Regions from separate parts of the Streptomyces sp. NPDC046887 genome, predicted to be linked through region 3. Evidence: riboswitches for the same ligand, from Rfam matches in the RefSeq annotation. Region 3 holds a riboswitch; each other region holds the start of a gene.
The links. A riboswitch is a leader RNA that binds a small molecule or an ion and turns the genes downstream of it on or off. The one in region 3 is predicted to bind thiamine pyrophosphate.

Region 1: another riboswitch for thiamine pyrophosphate. It lies ahead of ABZ945_RS20995 (thiamine ABC transporter substrate-binding protein); the one in region 3 lies ahead of thiC (phosphomethylpyrimidine synthase ThiC).
Region 2: another riboswitch for thiamine pyrophosphate. It lies ahead of thiO (glycine oxidase ThiO); the one in region 3 lies ahead of thiC (phosphomethylpyrimidine synthase ThiC).

Annotation. Positions count from the first base shown of each region.
Region 1 covers NZ_JBEYXH010000022.1:99,168-104,776, forward strand. The annotation lists gene ABZ945_RS20985 (ABC transporter ATP-binding protein) at 1-792, opposite strand, end outside; gene ABZ945_RS20990 (iron ABC transporter permease) at 798-2,432, opposite strand; gene ABZ945_RS20995 (thiamine ABC transporter substrate-binding protein) at 2,543-3,643, opposite strand; TPP riboswitch at 3,727-3,836, opposite strand; gene rlmN (23S rRNA (adenine(2503)-C(2))-methyltransferase RlmN) at 3,943-5,052, opposite strand; gene ABZ945_RS21005 (phosphatidate cytidylyltransferase) at 5,321-5,609, opposite strand, start outside.
Region 2 covers NZ_JBEYXH010000042.1:21,229-26,837, reverse strand. The annotation lists gene thiE (thiamine phosphate synthase) at 1-643, opposite strand, end outside; gene ABZ945_RS28520 (Rv2175c family DNA-binding protein) at 1,011-1,376, opposite strand; gene ABZ945_RS28515 (FAD-dependent oxidoreductase) at 1,442-2,662, opposite strand; TPP riboswitch at 2,780-2,893, shown strand; gene thiO (glycine oxidase ThiO) at 2,909-4,144, shown strand; gene thiS (sulfur carrier protein ThiS) at 4,179-4,454, shown strand; gene ABZ945_RS28500 (thiazole synthase) at 4,460-5,254, shown strand; gene pknB (Stk1 family PASTA domain-containing Ser/Thr kinase) at 5,390-5,609, shown strand, end outside.
Region 3 covers NZ_JBEYXH010000067.1:94-5,260, forward strand. The annotation lists gene thiC (phosphomethylpyrimidine synthase ThiC) at 1-1,745, opposite strand, end outside; TPP riboswitch at 1,740-1,874, opposite strand; gene ABZ945_RS32620 (YibE/F family protein) at 1,907-3,400, shown strand; gene ABZ945_RS32625 (SsgA family sporulation/cell division regulator) at 3,492-3,926, opposite strand; partial or broken gene ABZ945_RS32630 (helix-turn-helix domain-containing protein) at 4,357-4,626, opposite strand; gene ABZ945_RS32635 (DUF5326 family protein) at 4,736-4,960, opposite strand.

The DNA of each region.
Region 1 (5,609 bases), on a different contig from region 3:
CCGGCCCTGTGGGGAGCCGGCCGGCACCGGGACGGTGCCCCAGGCGGTGTCGGCCGCCTCGCCCCGTACCGTCGCCTCCGTCACGTTCTCGAAGCCGAGGAAGCGCGCGGTGAACTCGTCCACCGGGTGCTGCCACACCTCGCGCGGAGTGCCGCTCTGGGCGATCCGCCCGTCCCGCATCACCACCACCCGGTCGGCCAGCGCGAACGCCTCGCCCTGGTCGTGGGTGACGGCCAGCACGGTGGTGCCGAGCCGCCCGAACAGCTGCCGCAGCTCCACCACCAGCCGCTCGCGCAGGCCCCGGTCGAGCTGGCCCAGCGGTTCGTCCAGCATCAGCAGCCGGGGGCTGGGGGCCAGCGCCCGGGCCAGGGCGACCCGCTGCTGCTCGCCGCCGGACAGCCGGGCCACCGCCCGCCGCTCGGCGCCCGGCAGCCCGACCAGTTCCAGCAATTCCCCCACCCGCCGGGCCTGTTCGCCCTTGGCCGCGCCGCGCATCCGCAGCCCGAAGGCGACGTTCCCGCCGACGTCCCGCTGCGGGAAGAGCTGGTGGTCCTGGAACATCAGCCCCACCCCTCGGCGGTGCACCGGCACCCCGGACTGGTCGGCGCCGTCCAGCAGCACCCGTCCGCCGTCCACCGGTTGCAGCCCGGCGACCGCCCGTAGCAGGGTGGACTTGCCGCTGCCGCTGGGCCCCAGCACACACACGGTCTCGTGGTCGGCGACCGCCAGGTCCACCGCGTCCAGCGCCAGCCGGCCGCCGAAGCGGACGGTCACCTTCTCCAGGGTCAGCATGGTGCTCACAGCTCCCCGGCGCGGTCGGCCCGGACACGTTCCAGCAGCAGCAGGGACACCGCGCACACCACCATCAGGATCGTGGACAGGGCCATCGCCTGCCCGTAGTTGAGGTCGCCGGGCCGGCCGATCAGCCGGGCCACGGCCACCGGCAGGGTCGGGCTGTCAGGCCGGGCGATGAACACCGTCGCCCCGAACTCGCCGAGCGAGACGGCGAACGCGAACCCGGCGGCCACCAGCAGCGCCCGGCTCACCAGCGGCAGGTCCACCTCCCGCCAGGCCCGCCACGGGGAGGCACCGAGCACCGCGGCCGCCTCCCGCAGCGTTGCGTCCACGGCGCGCAGCACCGGCAGCATGGTGCGCACCACGAACGGCACCCCGACCAGCGCCTGGGCCAGCGGCACCAGCCACCAGGAGGCGCGCAGATCGAGCGGCGGCTCGTCCAGCGCGATGAGGAAGCCGAAGCCGACGGTGACCGCGGACACCCCGAGCGGCAGCATCAGCAGCGCGTCGAAGCCCCGGACCAGCCGACCGGCCCGCCTGGTCAGCGCCGCCGCGGCCAGCCCGCCGACCAGCACGGCGATGGCGGTGGCGGCGAGCGCGTACGTCAGCGAGGTGCCGATGGCGGTGAGCGGGGCGACCAGGAAGGTGCCGCCGGAGGCGCCCGCGTCGGCCAGCGCCCGATAGTACAGCAGCCCGTCCGGTCCGCCGAAGGAGCGGGCCACCAGCACCCCGAGCGGCAGCAGCAGCACGGCGACCGAGGCGAGGACGCCGACCAGCAGCGCCCACTGGGTGGTGGAGCGCGGGCGACGGGCGGTGGTGGCCGGGTCCACCAGCCGCAGCGCGGTCTCCCGCCTCCGTACCGTCCAGGCGTGTACGGCCAGCACCCCGCCGACCGCGGCGAACTGCACCAGGGTGAGCACCGCGGCCGTCGGCAGGTCGAGCAGCTGCGCGGTCTGCCGGTAGATCTCGGCCTCCAGCGTGGTGTACGCGGGCCCGCCGAGGATCTGCACGATGCCGAAGGAGGTGTACGTGAAGAGGAAGACCATCAGCGCGGCGGCGGCCACCGCCGGGGCGAGCGCCGGCAGCGTCACCCGGCGGAAGGCGCCGAGCCGGGAGGCGCCCAGCACCCGGGCGGCCTCCTCCTGGCGCGGGTCGAGCTGGGACCAGAGCCCGCCGACGGTGCGGACGACCACCGCGTAGTTGAAGAAGACATGGGCGAGCAGGATGGCCCAGACACTGGTGTCCAGGCGGATCCCCCACAGCTCGTCCAGCAGCCCGCGCCGGCCGACCACGGCGAGGAAGGCGGTGCCGACGACAACGGTGGGCAGCACGAACGGCACGGTGACCACCGCCCGCAGCAGCCGCTTGCCGGGGAAGGCGAACCGGGCCATCACATAGGCGCCGGGCAGCGCCAGCAGCAGAGTGAGCCCGGTGGAGGCCAGTGCCTGCCAGGTGGTGAACCAGAGCACGTCCAGGATGTCGGAGCGACCCAGCACCTCCCCGATCCGGCCCAGGTCGAGCCCGCCCCCGCCGGTGCCCACGGTGCCGGCCGGTCCGGCGGCGCCGAGGCCGCGGGCGGTGATGGCGGCCACCGGGTACGCGAAGAAGACCGCGAAGAACACCACCGGCAGTGCCATCAGCGCGCCCCGCAGCGCCCCCGCGCGCACCGCCCGCCGCCGCGCGAGACTCCGCGCGGGTCCTTCCGCGGCGGGGGCGGTCTGCTCCGCGCTCTCCGCCGTCTTCGCGACTACCTCAGGACGAGGGAGGACCACGTCTGGATCCACTGGTCGCGGTTGGCGGCGATCTTCTTCGGGTCGAGCGCGTGCGGGTCGTCGGCCTTGGCGCCGTGCTCGGTGAACAGCTTCGGCAGCTCGGCGTCCTCGGCGACCGGGTTGACGAACATCTGGAGCGGCACGTCCTCCTGGAAGTCCTGGGAGATCAGGAAGTCGATCAGCGCCTTTCCGCCCTGGGGGTTCTTCGCCCCGTCCAGCAGCCCGGCGAACTCGGTCTGCTGGAAGCAGGTGCCGGTGGACACCCCGGTGGGCGCCTCCTTGGGCTGCGGCTCGGCGTACAGCACCTCGACGGGCGGGCTGGAGGCGTAGGAGACGACCAGCGGGCGGTCGCCCTTGGCCTTCCGTCCGCCGGCCGAGCCGGAGAACTCCTGGTTGTAGGCGATCTCCCAGCTGTCGACCACCTTGACGCCGTTGGCCTTGAGCTTCTTCCAGTAGTCCGGCCAGCCGCCGTCGCCGTACCGGGCGGCGGTGCCGAGCAGGAAGCCGAGGCCGGGTGAGGACCGCTCGGGGTTCTCCACCACCAGCAGGTCCTTGTAGGCGGGCTTCGCCAGGTCGTCGAAGGTCTTCGGCGGTGCGAGCTTCCTGTCGGCGAAGAACTTCTTGTCGTAGTTGACGCAGATGTCGCCGGTGTCGACCGGGGTGACCCGGTGCTCGCCCTTGTCGAGCTGCAGCGCCTCCGGCACCCGGTCCAGGCCCTTGGCCTCGTACGGCTGGAACAGCCCGTTGTCGAGGGCCCGGGAGAGCAGGGTGTTGTCGACGCCGAAGAAGACATCCCCCTGCGGCGCGCCCTTCGTCAGCACCGCCTTGTTGACGGCCTCGCCGGCGTCGCCGCTCTTGAGGACCTTGACGGTGTACCCGGTCCGCTGGGTGAACTTCTTCAGCACCTCGGGGGAGGCGTTGAAGGAGTCATGGGTGACGAGGGTGACGGTCTTGGACGTCTTGCCGCCCTCGTCGCTCCCGCCGGCGGACCCGCCGTCGCCGCCGCACGCGGTGAGCGCCGTGACGCCCAGCGCGCCGGCCAGCGCACCGGCCGCGATCCTGGTGGTGGTGGACACTGATTCCTCCTGGGGGTGACCAGGAAGAGACGCGGCCCCGCCCGCCGGCGCCGGGAAGGGCACGGGCGGGCAGGGCGCAACAGCTTGAGTGGTGACCGAACTCCCTACCCAGAATGACCTGGGCGAGGTTCAGAGGGTCTGCGGCCTGACGGTGCCGCACTCTCAGCGCTGTGGCGCTCCCCTGTCGGATGGTGGTGTTGTTGTGGAGTTGTGGCGCGCGGTCGCTGCCGCGCGCCCCCAGGGTACTAGGTCACTTTCGCCGACGGTTTTCGGCCAGCACGTCTGTGGAAGCCTGAGTGTCAGCGCTCGGACGCGGCGAGCTGCCCGCAGGCGCCGTCGATCTCCTGCCCCCGGGTGTCCCGGACGGTGACCGGGACTCCGTGTGCGGCGATGGCCTCCACGAACGCCTTCTCGTCCTCCGGCCGGGAGGCCGTCCACTTCGACCCGGGCGTCGGGTTGAGCGGGATCAGGTTGACGTGGACCCGCTTGCCCTTGAGCAGCCGGCCCAGCAGGTCGCCGCGCCAGGCCTGGTCGTTGATGTCGCGGATCAGGGCGTACTCGATGGAGACCCGGCGGCCGGACTTCTCCGCGTACTCCCAGGCGGCGTCCAGCACCTCGCGGACCTTCCACCGGGTGTTGACCGGGACCAGGGTGTCGCGCAGCTCGTCGTCCGGGGCGTGCAGGGAGACCGCGAGCCGGCACTTGAAGCCCTCGTCGGCGAACCGCAGCATCGCCGGGACCAGGCCGACGGTGGAGACGGTGATCCCGCGCTGGGACAGCCCCAGGCCGTCCGGCTCGGGGTCGGTGAGCCGGCGGATCGCGCCGACCACCCGCTTGTAGTTGGCCAGCGGCTCGCCCATGCCCATGAAGACGATGTTGGACAGCCGGGCCGGGCCGCCGGGGACCTCGCCGTCCCGCAGCGCCCGCATGCCGTCCACGATCTGGTGGACGATCTCGGCGGTGGAGAGGTTGCGGTCCAGGCCGGCCTGGCCGGTGGCGCAGAACGGGCAGTTCATCCCGCAGCCGGCCTGGGAGGAGATGCACATGGTGACCCGGTCCGGGTAGCGCATCAGCACCGACTCGACCAGGGTGCCGTCGTGCAGCCGCCACAGGGTCTTGCGGGTGGTGTCGTCGTCGCAGGAGATGTGCCGGACCACGCTCATCAGCTCGGGCAGCAGCTCGGCGGCCAGCTTCTCGCGGGCGGCGGCCGGGATGTCGGTCCACTGCGCCGGGTCGTGGGCGTAGCGGGCGAAGTAGTGCTGGGAGAGCTGCTTGGCGCGGAACGGCTTCTCGCCGATCGCGGCCACGGCCTCCTTGCGCTCGGCGGGCGACAGGTCGGCGAGGTGCCGCGGCGGCTTCTTGGCGCCGCGGGGCGCGACGAACGTCAGTTCTCCCGGGGCGGGGGCCATGGCGTACTACTCCTAGGTGCGTCGGTGCGTCGCGTGCGCCGGTGCGGTCGGCGGTGGGGGCGGTTGGTCGGTGGTGACGGTCGGCCGAGGGGCGCCCCTGTCCGGGACGGTCCGTGCCCCGGCGCGGCGGCGTACGAGGCCGGAAGGGCCCGCCGCGCGAGGCGGCGAGCCCTTCCAGGGTAACGGTCCGGGGATCCCGTCCTCTTCCCGTAGTCCGTGCGGTCCGTGCCTACGGGAGGTGGCGGTGGTCACCCTCGCGGCCGGAGGGTCACCCCGACCCCACGAACAAGACGAACAGCAGCCACACCACCGGCGCCGTCGGCAGCAGGGAGTCCAGCCGGTCCATGATGCCGCCGTGGCCCGGCAGCAGGGTGCCCATGTCCTTGATGCCGAGGTCCCGCTTGATCATGGACTCGCCGAGGTCGCCCAGGGTGGCGCTGGCGGCGACCGCCAGGCCGAGCAGCAGCCCCTGCCACCAGGTGCCGCCGTCGATGGCGAACTCCATGCACAGCGCGCCCGCCGCCATCGCGAAGCCGACCGCGCCGAGCAGTCCCTCC
Region 2 (5,609 bases), on a different contig from region 3:
AGCGTTCGCGGATGCGCTGGGCGAGGTCCGCGGCGGCGGCGGCCGGGTCGTCGGCCTCGGTGAGGGCGCGGACCACGACGATCCGGCGCGCCCCGGCGTCCAGCACCTGGTCGAGATTGCCCGCGTCGATGCCGCCGATGGCGAACCAGGGGCGGGGCTGGGCGAGCCCGGCGGCGTACCGGACCAGGTCCAGCCCTGGGGCGTACCGGCCGGGCTTGGTGGGGGTGGGCCAGCAGGGGCCGGTGCAGAAGTAGTCCACGCCCGGCTCCGCGGCGGCCGCGTCCACCTCGGCCTGGGCGTGGGTGGAGCGCCCGATCAGCACCTCGTCGCCGAGCAGCGTCCGGGCGGCGGGCACCGGCAGGTCGCCCTGGCCGAGGTGGAGTACGTCGGAGGCGGCGGCGTGGGCGATGTCGGCGCGGTCGTTCACCGCGAGCAGCCGGCCGTGCCGCCGACAGGCCTCGGCGAGGACGGCGAGGTGCTCCAGCTCCTCGCCGGCCTCCATGCCCTTGTCACGCAGCTGGACGATGTCCACGCCCGCGGCGAGCACCGCGTCCAGGAACTCGGGCAGATCGCCCTGGCGCTTGCGGGCGTCGGTGCAGAGGTAGAGGCGGGCGTCGGCGAGGCGGGCGCGTGCGGTGGGCATCGGTGTTCTCCCCCGGGGATGAGTGCATGGGCACGGTGGGTGCGGGGGCACGGCGGGCCGTGCGGGCACCGGTGGTGCGGTGGCATGCGGAAGCGGGCCCCCGGGCGGGCCGGGGTCCTGTCGGGCCCGTGCCATGGTCGCACCCCCGTCGGCCGCCCCCGTCGGCCGCCCCGTCGGCCGGGCGGGCCGCCGCCGGTCCGGGCCCGTCCGTCCGTCCGTCCAGGCCATGAGACCCGCCGCCCGTCCAGGACGTGAGACGGGGCCGTCCGGGCGGTGGGATGTCAGCCCCGCGGGGCGGAGGCCCTGGCCCCGGGGCGGGGTCCCGGGGCCAGGGCGCGAGGGGGCAGAGGGCGAGGGGGCGCGTGGGTCAGACCGCGAGGGCCTGGGCTCGGCGCTTGACCTCGGTGCCGCGGTTCTCGCTGAGGGCCTGGGCGGGGGTGCCGGGGAGGGTGGGGTCGGGGGTGAAGAGCCACTCCAGCATCTCCTCGTCGGTGAAGCCGTCGTCCCGCAGCAGCGTCAGGGTGCCCGCCAGGCCCTTGACGACCTTGTCGCCGTTGATGAAGGCGGCGGGGACCTGGAGCGCGCGGTTCTCCCCGCGGCGTACGGCGATGAGCTGGCCCTCCTTGACCAGCTGCCGTACGCGCGTCACCTCCACGTCGAGCATCTCCGCGATGTCGGGGAGGTAGAGCCAGGAGGGGATGAGAGCATCGGTCTTTGCGTCAATCTCGGTCACGGGACAAGCCTGCCATCCGCCACTGACAGCCGGTAGCGGGGCTACGCCGGACCGGCCCCACCGGGTCAGCCGGCGAGCGCGGTCTTGAGCGGGCGGGAGGCGTCCGCGACCAGGGCGGCGTCCAGGGGCGCGGCCGACTCGACGAGCTTGCGGCCCTGGGCCAGGTCGCGCGGGCGGCCCACCGCCAGCAGCGCCACCAGGGCGCCGTCCCTCAGCCACGCCACCGACCAGGCGGGCTCCGCCGGGTCGCCCCGCCACACCATGGTGTCGGCGGCCTCGTGGTGGCCGATGTACTGGACGAACCGGCCGAACTGCTCGGACCAGAAGTATGGGACCGGGTCGTAGGGCGGGGGCTCCTCGGCGCCGGTGAGGGCGCCGGTGATGGCGGCGGCGACCGTACGCGGCCCCTGGAGGGCGTTGTCCCAGTGGTGGACCATCAGCCGCTTGCCGTAGCGGGCGGAGGGGTACGAGGCGCAGTCGCCGACCGCGTACACATCGGGCGCGGAGGTGCGCAGCCGGTCGTCGGCGGTGACCGAGCCGTCGGGGCCGAGCGCGATCCCGGAGCCGGCCAGCCAGTCGGTGGCCGGGCGGGCGCCGATGCCGACGACGACGGCGTCCGCGGGGAGCAGTCTGCCGTCGTCGAGGGCGACCTCGCCGGGCTCGATGTGCGCCACCCGGGCCCGGGTGAGCAGGGTGGTGCCGCTCTCCGCGTACCACTCGGCCATGGGGGTGCCGACCTCGGTCGGGAAGGCGCCGCCGAGAGGGCGGTCGGCGGCCTCGACCACGGTGACCACGCAGCCGGCGCCCCGGGCGGCGGTGGCGAACTCGGCGCCGATCCAGCCGGCGCCGACCACCACCACGTCATGCCGCTTCTCCAGGACGGGCCGCAGCCGGGCGGCGTCGTCCAGGGTGCGCAGCAGGTGCACGCCGGGGACGCCCTCGGCGCCGGGCAGGGCGAGCGGCCGGGCGCCGGTGGCGAGGACGAGGGTGTCGTAGGGCACCGGGCCCTCGGCGGTGTCGAGTTCATGCGCCTCGGGGCGTACCGCGGTGACCTCCAGGCCGAGCCGCAGTTCGATGCCGAGGGCGGCGAAGTCCACCTCGAAGGCGGAGCCCTCGGCGGTGCCGAGCAGGATCGCCTTGGACAACGGGGGCCGGTCGTACGGCTGGTGGGGTTCGGCGCCGATCATCAGCACCTCGCCGGTGAAGCCCTGGTCCCGCAGGGCCACCGCGGTCTGCACCCCCGCCATGCCGGCGCCCGCGATCACCACGCGCCGCTCCGCGTCCATGCGCGCTCCCCTCCGGGCCGCCGGTGCGGCCTGTCGTCCGCCTGCTCACCGGGCAACCTTACAAACGCGTCGCCCGCCGTTACGGCGCGTCGGCCGCCGGGGTTAGGCTGGCGGACGCAGAGCACACGCGGGAGCCCGGTCGCACCGGGCTGAGAGGGAGGCTGAGGCGGCCTCCGACCGTACGAACCTGATCCGGGTCATGCCGGCGAAGGGAGGGGCTGGGAGCCCATGCACACGGAGACAGTCATGCCACCGGCCGCGCGGGTCGGGCCGGGCGCGGATGTGCTGGTGATCGGCGGCGGGATCATCGGGCTGGTCACGGCCTGGCGGGCGGCGCAGCGCGGTCTCGCGGTCGCGGTGGCCGATCCGGAGCCGGGCGGCGGGGCGGCCCGGGTGGCGGCCGGGATGCTGGCGGCGGTGACCGAGCTGCACTACGGCGAGGAGCAGCTGCTGGCGCTCAATCTGGCCTCGGCGCGCCGCTATCCGGAGTTCGTCGCCGAGCTGGAGGAGGCGTCCGGGCGGGAGGTGGGGCACCGCTCCTGCGGGACGCTGGCGGTGGCGCTGGACGCCGACGACCGGGCGGAGCTGCGCGAGCTGCACGCCCTGCATCTGCGCACGGGGCTGGACTCGGAGTGGCTGACCGGCCGGGAGTGCCGCCGGCTGGAGCCGATGCTGGCGCCCGGGGTGCGGGGCGGGCTGCGGGTCGGCGACGACCACCAGGTGGATCCGCGCCGGTTGGGCGCGGCGCTGGTGGCGGCCTGCGAGCGGGCCGGGGTGGTCTTCCACCGGTCGTTCGCCGAGCGGCTGACGGTGGTACGGGACCGGGCTGCCGGGGCGGTCCTGGCGGACGGCACCTCGGTGGCGGCCGGGCAGGTGGTGCTGGCCGCGGGCAGCCTGAGCGGCCGGCTGGGCGGCGTACCGGAGGATGCCCTTCCGCCGGTACGGCCGGTCAAGGGCCAGGTGGTGCGCCTCGCCGTGCCTCCGGCGTACGCCCCCTTCCTCAGCCGCAATCTGCGGGCGGTGGTCCGGGGCTGCCATATCTATCTGGTGCCGCGCGAGACCGGGGAGCTGGTGATCGGCGCCACCAGCGAGGAGCAGGGCTGGGACACCACGGTGACCGCCGGCGGGGTGTACGAGCTGCTGCGGGACGCGCATGAGCTGCTGCCGGGCATCACGGAGCTGCCGCTGGTGGAGACCGGGGCCGGGTTGCGGCCGGGCTCCCCGGACAACGCGCCGCTGCTCGGCCCGACCGCGCTGCCGGGGCTGCACATCGCCACCGGGCACTACCGCAACGGGGTGCTGCTGACCCCCGTGACGGGCGAGGTGATGGCGGAACTGCTGGTCACCGGGGAGCTACCGGAGGCGGCCCGGGCCTTTCTGCCGACCCGGTTCGCGGCGCTTCCGGCTGCCGCCGGGGTGGGCACCGTCGGGGCGGGCGCTCCAGTTTCGGCCGGCGCCTCCGCCGCCCCCCTCCCCCGCTGAACCCACTGAACCCACTGACCCTCCGAGGAGTGCCATGAACACCCCCGTGAACACCCCTACGAGCGCAGCAACCCTCGACGCGCCCGCGAGCGCGCCCGGCGGCGACGCCGTGACCGTCTCCGTGAACGGCGAGACCCGGCGGCTGGCCGGGGCCACCACCCTGGACGTACTCGTGACGACCCTCACCACCGCTCCCTCCGGCGTCGCCGCCGCCGTCAACGAGACCGTCGTCCCCCGGGGCGCCTGGTCCGGGACGGTGCTCGGCGAGGGCGACCGGGTCGAGGTGCTGACCGCGGTGCAGGGGGGCTGAGCGCGATGGCCGACGACCGTCTGACCATCGCCGGGACCGTGTTCGACTCCCGGCTGATCATGGGCACCGGCGGGGCGCCCAGCCTGGATGTGCTGGAGCGTTCGCTGGCGGCCAGCGGGACCGAGCTGACCACAGTGGCGATGCGCCGCCTCGACCCGACCGTGCAGGGCTCGGTGCTCTCGGTGCTGGAGCGCCTGGGCATCCGGGTACTGCCGAACACGGCCGGTTGCTTCACCGCCGGCGAGGCGGTGCTGACCGCCCGGCTGGCGCGGGAGGCGCTGGGCACCGACTGGGTCAAGCTGGAGGTGGTCGCCGACGAGCGGACCCTGCTGCCCGACCCGGTGGAGCTGCTGGACGCGGCCGAGACGCTGGTGGACGACGGCTTCACGGTGCTTCCGTACACCAATGACGATCCGGTGCTGGCCCGGAAGCTGGAGGATGTGGGCTGTGCGGCGGTGATGCCGCTGGGCTCGCCGATCGGCTCCGGCCTCGGCATCCGCAACCCGCACAACTTCCAGCTGATCACCGAGCGGGCCGGGGTCCCGGTGATCCTGGACGCGGGGGCGGGCACCGCCTCGGACGCGGCGCTGGCGATGGAGCTGGGCTGTGCGGCGGTGATGCTGGCCTCCGCGGTGACCCGGGCGCAGGAGCCGGTGCTGATGGCGGAGGCCATGCGGCACGCGGTGGAGGCCGGGCGGCTGGCCCGCCGGGCGGGCCGTATCCCGCGGCGCCACTTCGCCGAGGCCTCCTCGCCGGTGGAGGGCCGGGCCGACTTCGATCCGGAGCGCCCGGCGTTCTGAGCCCCGCCGTTTCCCGTGGGCGGCGACGGGCGGAGGGAAACCTTCCGGCCACCGGCTGTCACAGCTCGGCCCCAGTGCCCGAGCGGGGCGCCGGGGCGGTCGGGGCCGTCCGCACCTCCTCGTAGACTCGTCCGGGTGGATACGACCCTGCACGACCCGCTCGTGGGCCAGCTGCTCGACGGCCGCTACCGAGTCGACGCGCGCATCGCCGTCGGTGGCATGGCCACGGTCTACCGGGCCGTCGACACCCGTCTGGACCGGGTGCTCGCCCTGAAGGTGATGCACCCCTCGCTCGCGACCGACGCCGCCTTCGTGGACCGCTTCATCCGGGAGGCCAAGTCCGTCGCCCGCCTCG
Region 3 (5,167 bases):
AACTCGGCGGACTTCTCCATCATCCCGGCCATGGCCTCGTCGTCGCTCAGCGGCGCGTCACCGCCGAACTGCTCGGTGATGCTCCTGCTGATCTTCATCGAGCAGAACTTCGGCCCGCACATGGAGCAGAAGTGAGCGGTCTTGGCCGGCTCCGCGGGCAGCGTCTCGTCGTGGAACTCCCGGGCGGTGTCCGGGTCGAGCGCCAGGTTGAACTGGTCCTCCCAGCGGAACTCGAACCGGGCGTCCGACAGGGCGTCGTCCCACTCCTGGGCGCCGGGGTGCCCCTTGGCCAGGTCGGCGGCGTGGGCGGCGATCTTGTAGGTGATGACGCCGGTCTTCACATCGTCCCGGTTGGGCAGGCCCAGGTGCTCCTTGGGCGTGACGTAGCAGAGCATCGCGGTGCCCCACCAGGCGATCATGGCGGCGCCGATGCCGGAGGTGATGTGGTCATACGCCGGGGCGACATCGGTGGTGAGCGGGCCCAGCGTGTAGAACGGGGCCTCCTCGCAGATCTCCTGCTGGAGGTCGATGTTCTCCTTGATCTTGTGCATCGGGACATGGCCCGGGCCCTCGATCATGGTCTGGACGTTATGGCGCTTGGCGATCGAGTTCAGCTCGCCGAGCGTACGCAGCTCCGCGAACTGGGCCTCGTCATTGGCATCCGCGATCGAACCGGGGCGCAGCCCGTCACCGAGGGAGTAGGTGACGTCATAGGAGACGAGGATCTCGCAGAGCTCCTCGAAGTTCTCGTAGAGGAACGACTCCTTGTGGTGCGCCAGGCACCAGGCCGCCATGATCGAGCCGCCGCGGGAGACGATGCCGGTCTTGCGGCGCGCGGTGAGCGGCACATAGCGCAGCAGCACCCCGGCATGGACCGTCATGTAGTCGACGCCCTGCTCGGCCTGCTCGATGACGGTGTCCTTGTAGATCTCCCAGGTCAGTTCCTCGGCCTTGCCGTCGACCTTCTCCAGGGCCTGGTAGAGCGGCACCGTGCCGATCGGCACCGGCGAGTTGCGCAGCACCCACTCGCGGGTGGTGTGGATGTTGCGGCCGGTGGAGAGGTCCATGACCGTGTCGGCGCCCCAGCGGGTGGCCCAGGTCATCTTCTCCACCTCCTCCTCGATGGAGGAGGTCACGGCGGAGTTGCCGATGTTGGCGTTGACCTTCACCAGGAACCGCTTGCCGATGATCATCGGCTCGATCTCCGGGTGGTTGACGTTGGCCGGGAGCACCGCGCGGCCGGCGGCGATCTCCTCGCGGACCACCTCGGGGGAGACGTTCTCGCGGATGGCGACGTACTCCATCTCCGGGGTGATCTCGCCGCGGCGGGCGTAGGCGAGCTGGGTGACCGCCTGGCCGTCCCGGCCCCGGCGCGGCTGGCGCGGGCGGCCGGGGAAGACGGCGTCCAGGTTGCGCAGCCCGCCGCGCGGCGAGGTGTGCTTGATCCCGTCGTCCTCGGGGCGGACCGGGCGGCCCGCGTACTCCTGGGTGTCGCCGCGGGCGATGATCCAGTTCTCCCGCAGCGGGGGCAGTCCGCGGCGGACGTCGGTCTCGACGTGCGGGTCGGTGTACGGACCTGACGTGTCGTAGAGCGTCACGTCCTTGCCGTTGGTGAGGTGCACCGTGCGGACCGGCACCAGGAGGTCGGGGCGGGAGCCCTCGACGTACCCCTTGTGCCAGCCGATGGACTTCCCGGCCTCGTCGTTCTGCTCGGAGGCAGGCGTGCGTGCGTCCTGAACGGTCATGGTGACCTATCTCCCTACGCCGGCATTACCCGGTAACAGGTTCGGCGGTCGACGCAGCGGCCTCCGTACGCCTCGTACGGATGTCAGCGCCCTCTCAGCCCGGTGCTCCGAGCTCCCGCGTGTGCAAATGCGCCCACCACGCTAGCGCCCACCTCACCGCAATGAACAGAGGGCCCCGTCGTTCTTGCGATGATCGGGCGGTGACTTCCTCGCAGCGGTTCCCCGATCCCGATGGACACCGGCATCAGCCGGAGCAGCCTCCCGGGCAGTCGTCCGGGCCCGTGGACGACCGCGGTCACGGCGGCCGTCCCGACGATCGCGGCCCTGGTCAGGGCCATGGCCATGGTCCCGGTGGAGGCCATGCGCACAGCCACGGCCACAGCCATGTGCACGGGCCCGCGGCGCCGGTGTCGAAGCATCTGCGCAAGGTCATCGCGGCGGTGCTCATCCCGTTCGCCACCGCGGTGCTGGTGGGGCTCGCGGTGCTGTGGCCGGGCGGCGCCCCCGCACACGAGCGGACCGGGGTCGGTTTCGACCGGCAGACCGAGCAGGGCGAGGTGGTGCGGATCGAGAAGGTCGACTGCCGGGACGTCAACGCCGCTCAGGTGCCGCCGACCGAGAACCCCACGACGCCCGAGGGCCGTGAGGCGGCCGCCGCCCAGCAGGGGCAGTGCACCAAGGCCACGGTCGAGGTCACCAGCGGCAAGGACCGCGGCCGCAAGTTCGTCGAGATCGTCCAGCCCGACGCCACCCGGCAACTTGAGAATGGGCAGGGCGTGGTGGTGGCGTACGCGCCGGACGCCCCGCGGGATCTGCAGTACTCCGTCACCGATGTGGACCGCACCCTGCCGATGGCCCTGCTGGCGGGCATCTTCGCGCTGGCGGTGGTGGCGGTCGGACGGCTGCGGGGGGTGATGGCGCTGGTCGCCCTGGCGGTGAGCTTCGCCGTGCTCACCCTGTTCATCCTGCCGGCCATCCTCCAGGGTTCGAACCCGCTGCTGGTCGCCGTGATCGGGGCGAGCGCCATCATGCTGATCGCGCTCTACAGCTGCCACGGGCTGAACGCCCGCACCTCGGTGGCGGTGCTCGGGACACTGGTCTCGCTGCTGCTGATCGGCCTGCTCGGCTCGCTGTTCATCGACTGGGCCTCGCTCACCGGGAACACCGACGACAACACCGGTCTCATCCACGGCCTCTACCCGGACATCGACATGTCCGGTCTGCTGCTGGCCGGGGTCATCATCGGATCGCTGGGTGTGCTGGACGATGTGACGGTGACCCAGACCTCCGCGGTGTGGGAGCTGAAGCAGGCCGACCCGCGGATGGGGCCGCGGGCCCTGTACCGGGCGGGTATCCGCATCGGCCGGGACCACATCGCCTCGGTGGTCAACACCCTGGTGCTGGCGTACGCGGGCGCGGCGCTGCCGCTGCTGCTGCTGTTCTCGATCGCGCAGAGCAGTGTGGGGACGGTGGCCAACAGCGAGCTGGTGGCCGAGGAGATCGTGCGGACCCTGGTGGGGTCGATCGGGCTGGTGGCCTCGGTGCCGGTGACCACCGCGCTGGCCGCGCTGGTGGTCTCGGCCGACCGCCCGGCGGACGGCGCCCCGGCGCCCGCCACGGGACGCGGCGGACGCGGCCGGCGGCGCAAGCGGTAGGCCCCAAGACCCCGTGGGGGAGCGGTGGTCCCGGCGGGCCGGCGGTAGCGACGGGGACGGCGGGTCCGTACGGAAGGCGCCGAGGCGCGGCTCAGCCGGCGTTCTCCTCGGCGAGGATCCTGCCGAGCACCGCGTCCAGGCTGTCGGCCGGCGCGCCCAGCGCCGACTCCTGGCCGAGCGGGACGAGCCTGTCGGTCCGGTCCAGGAAGGCGACCAGTGGAGGGGCGCTGGAGCGGAACAGGGCACTCTCGCCGGCCACCTGGAGCCGCAGCAGCACATCGGACACCTCGCCCGGGCCGGCCGGCGCGATGTGCACATCCCCCTCCCCGGACGGCACATTGAGGCCGTCGAGCAGCAGCTCCCGGCCGAAGGACCAGCTCACCGGCGCGTCCCCGGGCAGATGGAAGGTCAGCCGGACGGCGAAGGGGTCCGCCGCCTCGTACCCCAGCTCGACCGGGATCCGGAAGGACAGCTCCTCGGTGACGACGAAGCTCATCAGGACTTCGGCCTTGACCGACTCGCTCATCGTGTACCCCGCAGTGGATGGACCGGGTGGCGGACGGCGGCGCGTGCCGGACACGCGCGGCCGGGGAACGGGAAAGGGCCGGTGAGACGGGGTCGCGCCCGCACCGGCTCTGGTCCCGCCATCGTCCAGCAAGCACCGGGTGATCACAAGGCGTGTTATTTCAGATACTGATAGAGAACCCGAACGTGGGATTCCGGCCATCCGCCCGGCGTCGCGGCCGACCGGCGCGGGCCGTCCACGGAAGCGTGGTTCACCACGGCACGGATCGCGGAAGCACGGATCGGGAAAGCACCGTTCACGAAGGCGCGGATCGCGGACGTACGGATCGCGGAAGTACGGATCAGGGACAGGCCGAGGATCGGGGGCAGGCGCGGGGGCGGGCGCAGGGACAGGGCCGGGGCGGTGGCGGTTCCCTGTCCGCGATCTTGCCGCGACGATTCTGCACCGCGCCGTCGGCCGCCAGCCGATGGGCCGCCTCACCGAGCAGGAACAGGCCCTGGTCCCTGCGGAGATAGCCCTCATGGACCAGGGTGCGCAGCAGATGGTAGGCGGTCGCCAGGGGCAGGCCGGTCTCCCGGGCCAGCTGCTTGGCGGGGGCCCCGCCGTGATGCGCGCCCACCGCCTCCAGGAGTCGCAGGGCCCGCTGGACGGAGCCGATGAGGGTGGGGACATGCCCCGTCGAGCCTGGTGCCGTGGCCATGGGTCACCCATCGAAGCGGCGGAGGCTCGCCACTGTAGTGGGAGCCTCCGCCGAGCGGCCGGGCCGTACGGACGGTTCCCCCGCGCGAGCTAACGTCCGCACACAGGCGTTACCAGTCGCCACCGGAGGAGGACGAGGACGACGACCTGAACCGGCGTACCAGATAGACCAGTCCGCCGACCAGAGCGACGAACAGCAGCAGCTTGAAGAGCAGTTCGGCGACGAAGGCGAGCACCGCGCCGATCAGGCCGCCGAACACGAACAGCGCGATCAGCGGTATGGCGATCCACTTCACCCACCAGGGCATCCCCGCGAGCACTTCCCGTACCGCCATCGTCTTCTCCTCCTCGTCACCCGGGCCGCTCCCGGTCTTCGGATCCCCGGTCTTGGGAAGATCCCCGGTCTTGGGAAGGCCGGTCTCCGGAACCCCGGACTTGGGATCCCCGGTCTCCGAATCCCCTGTCTCCGGATCGAAAGCCCGGACGCCTTCGATGCTAGAAGCCGGATCCCCGCACCGGGGCGGTCGGCGGCCCGGGCTCTG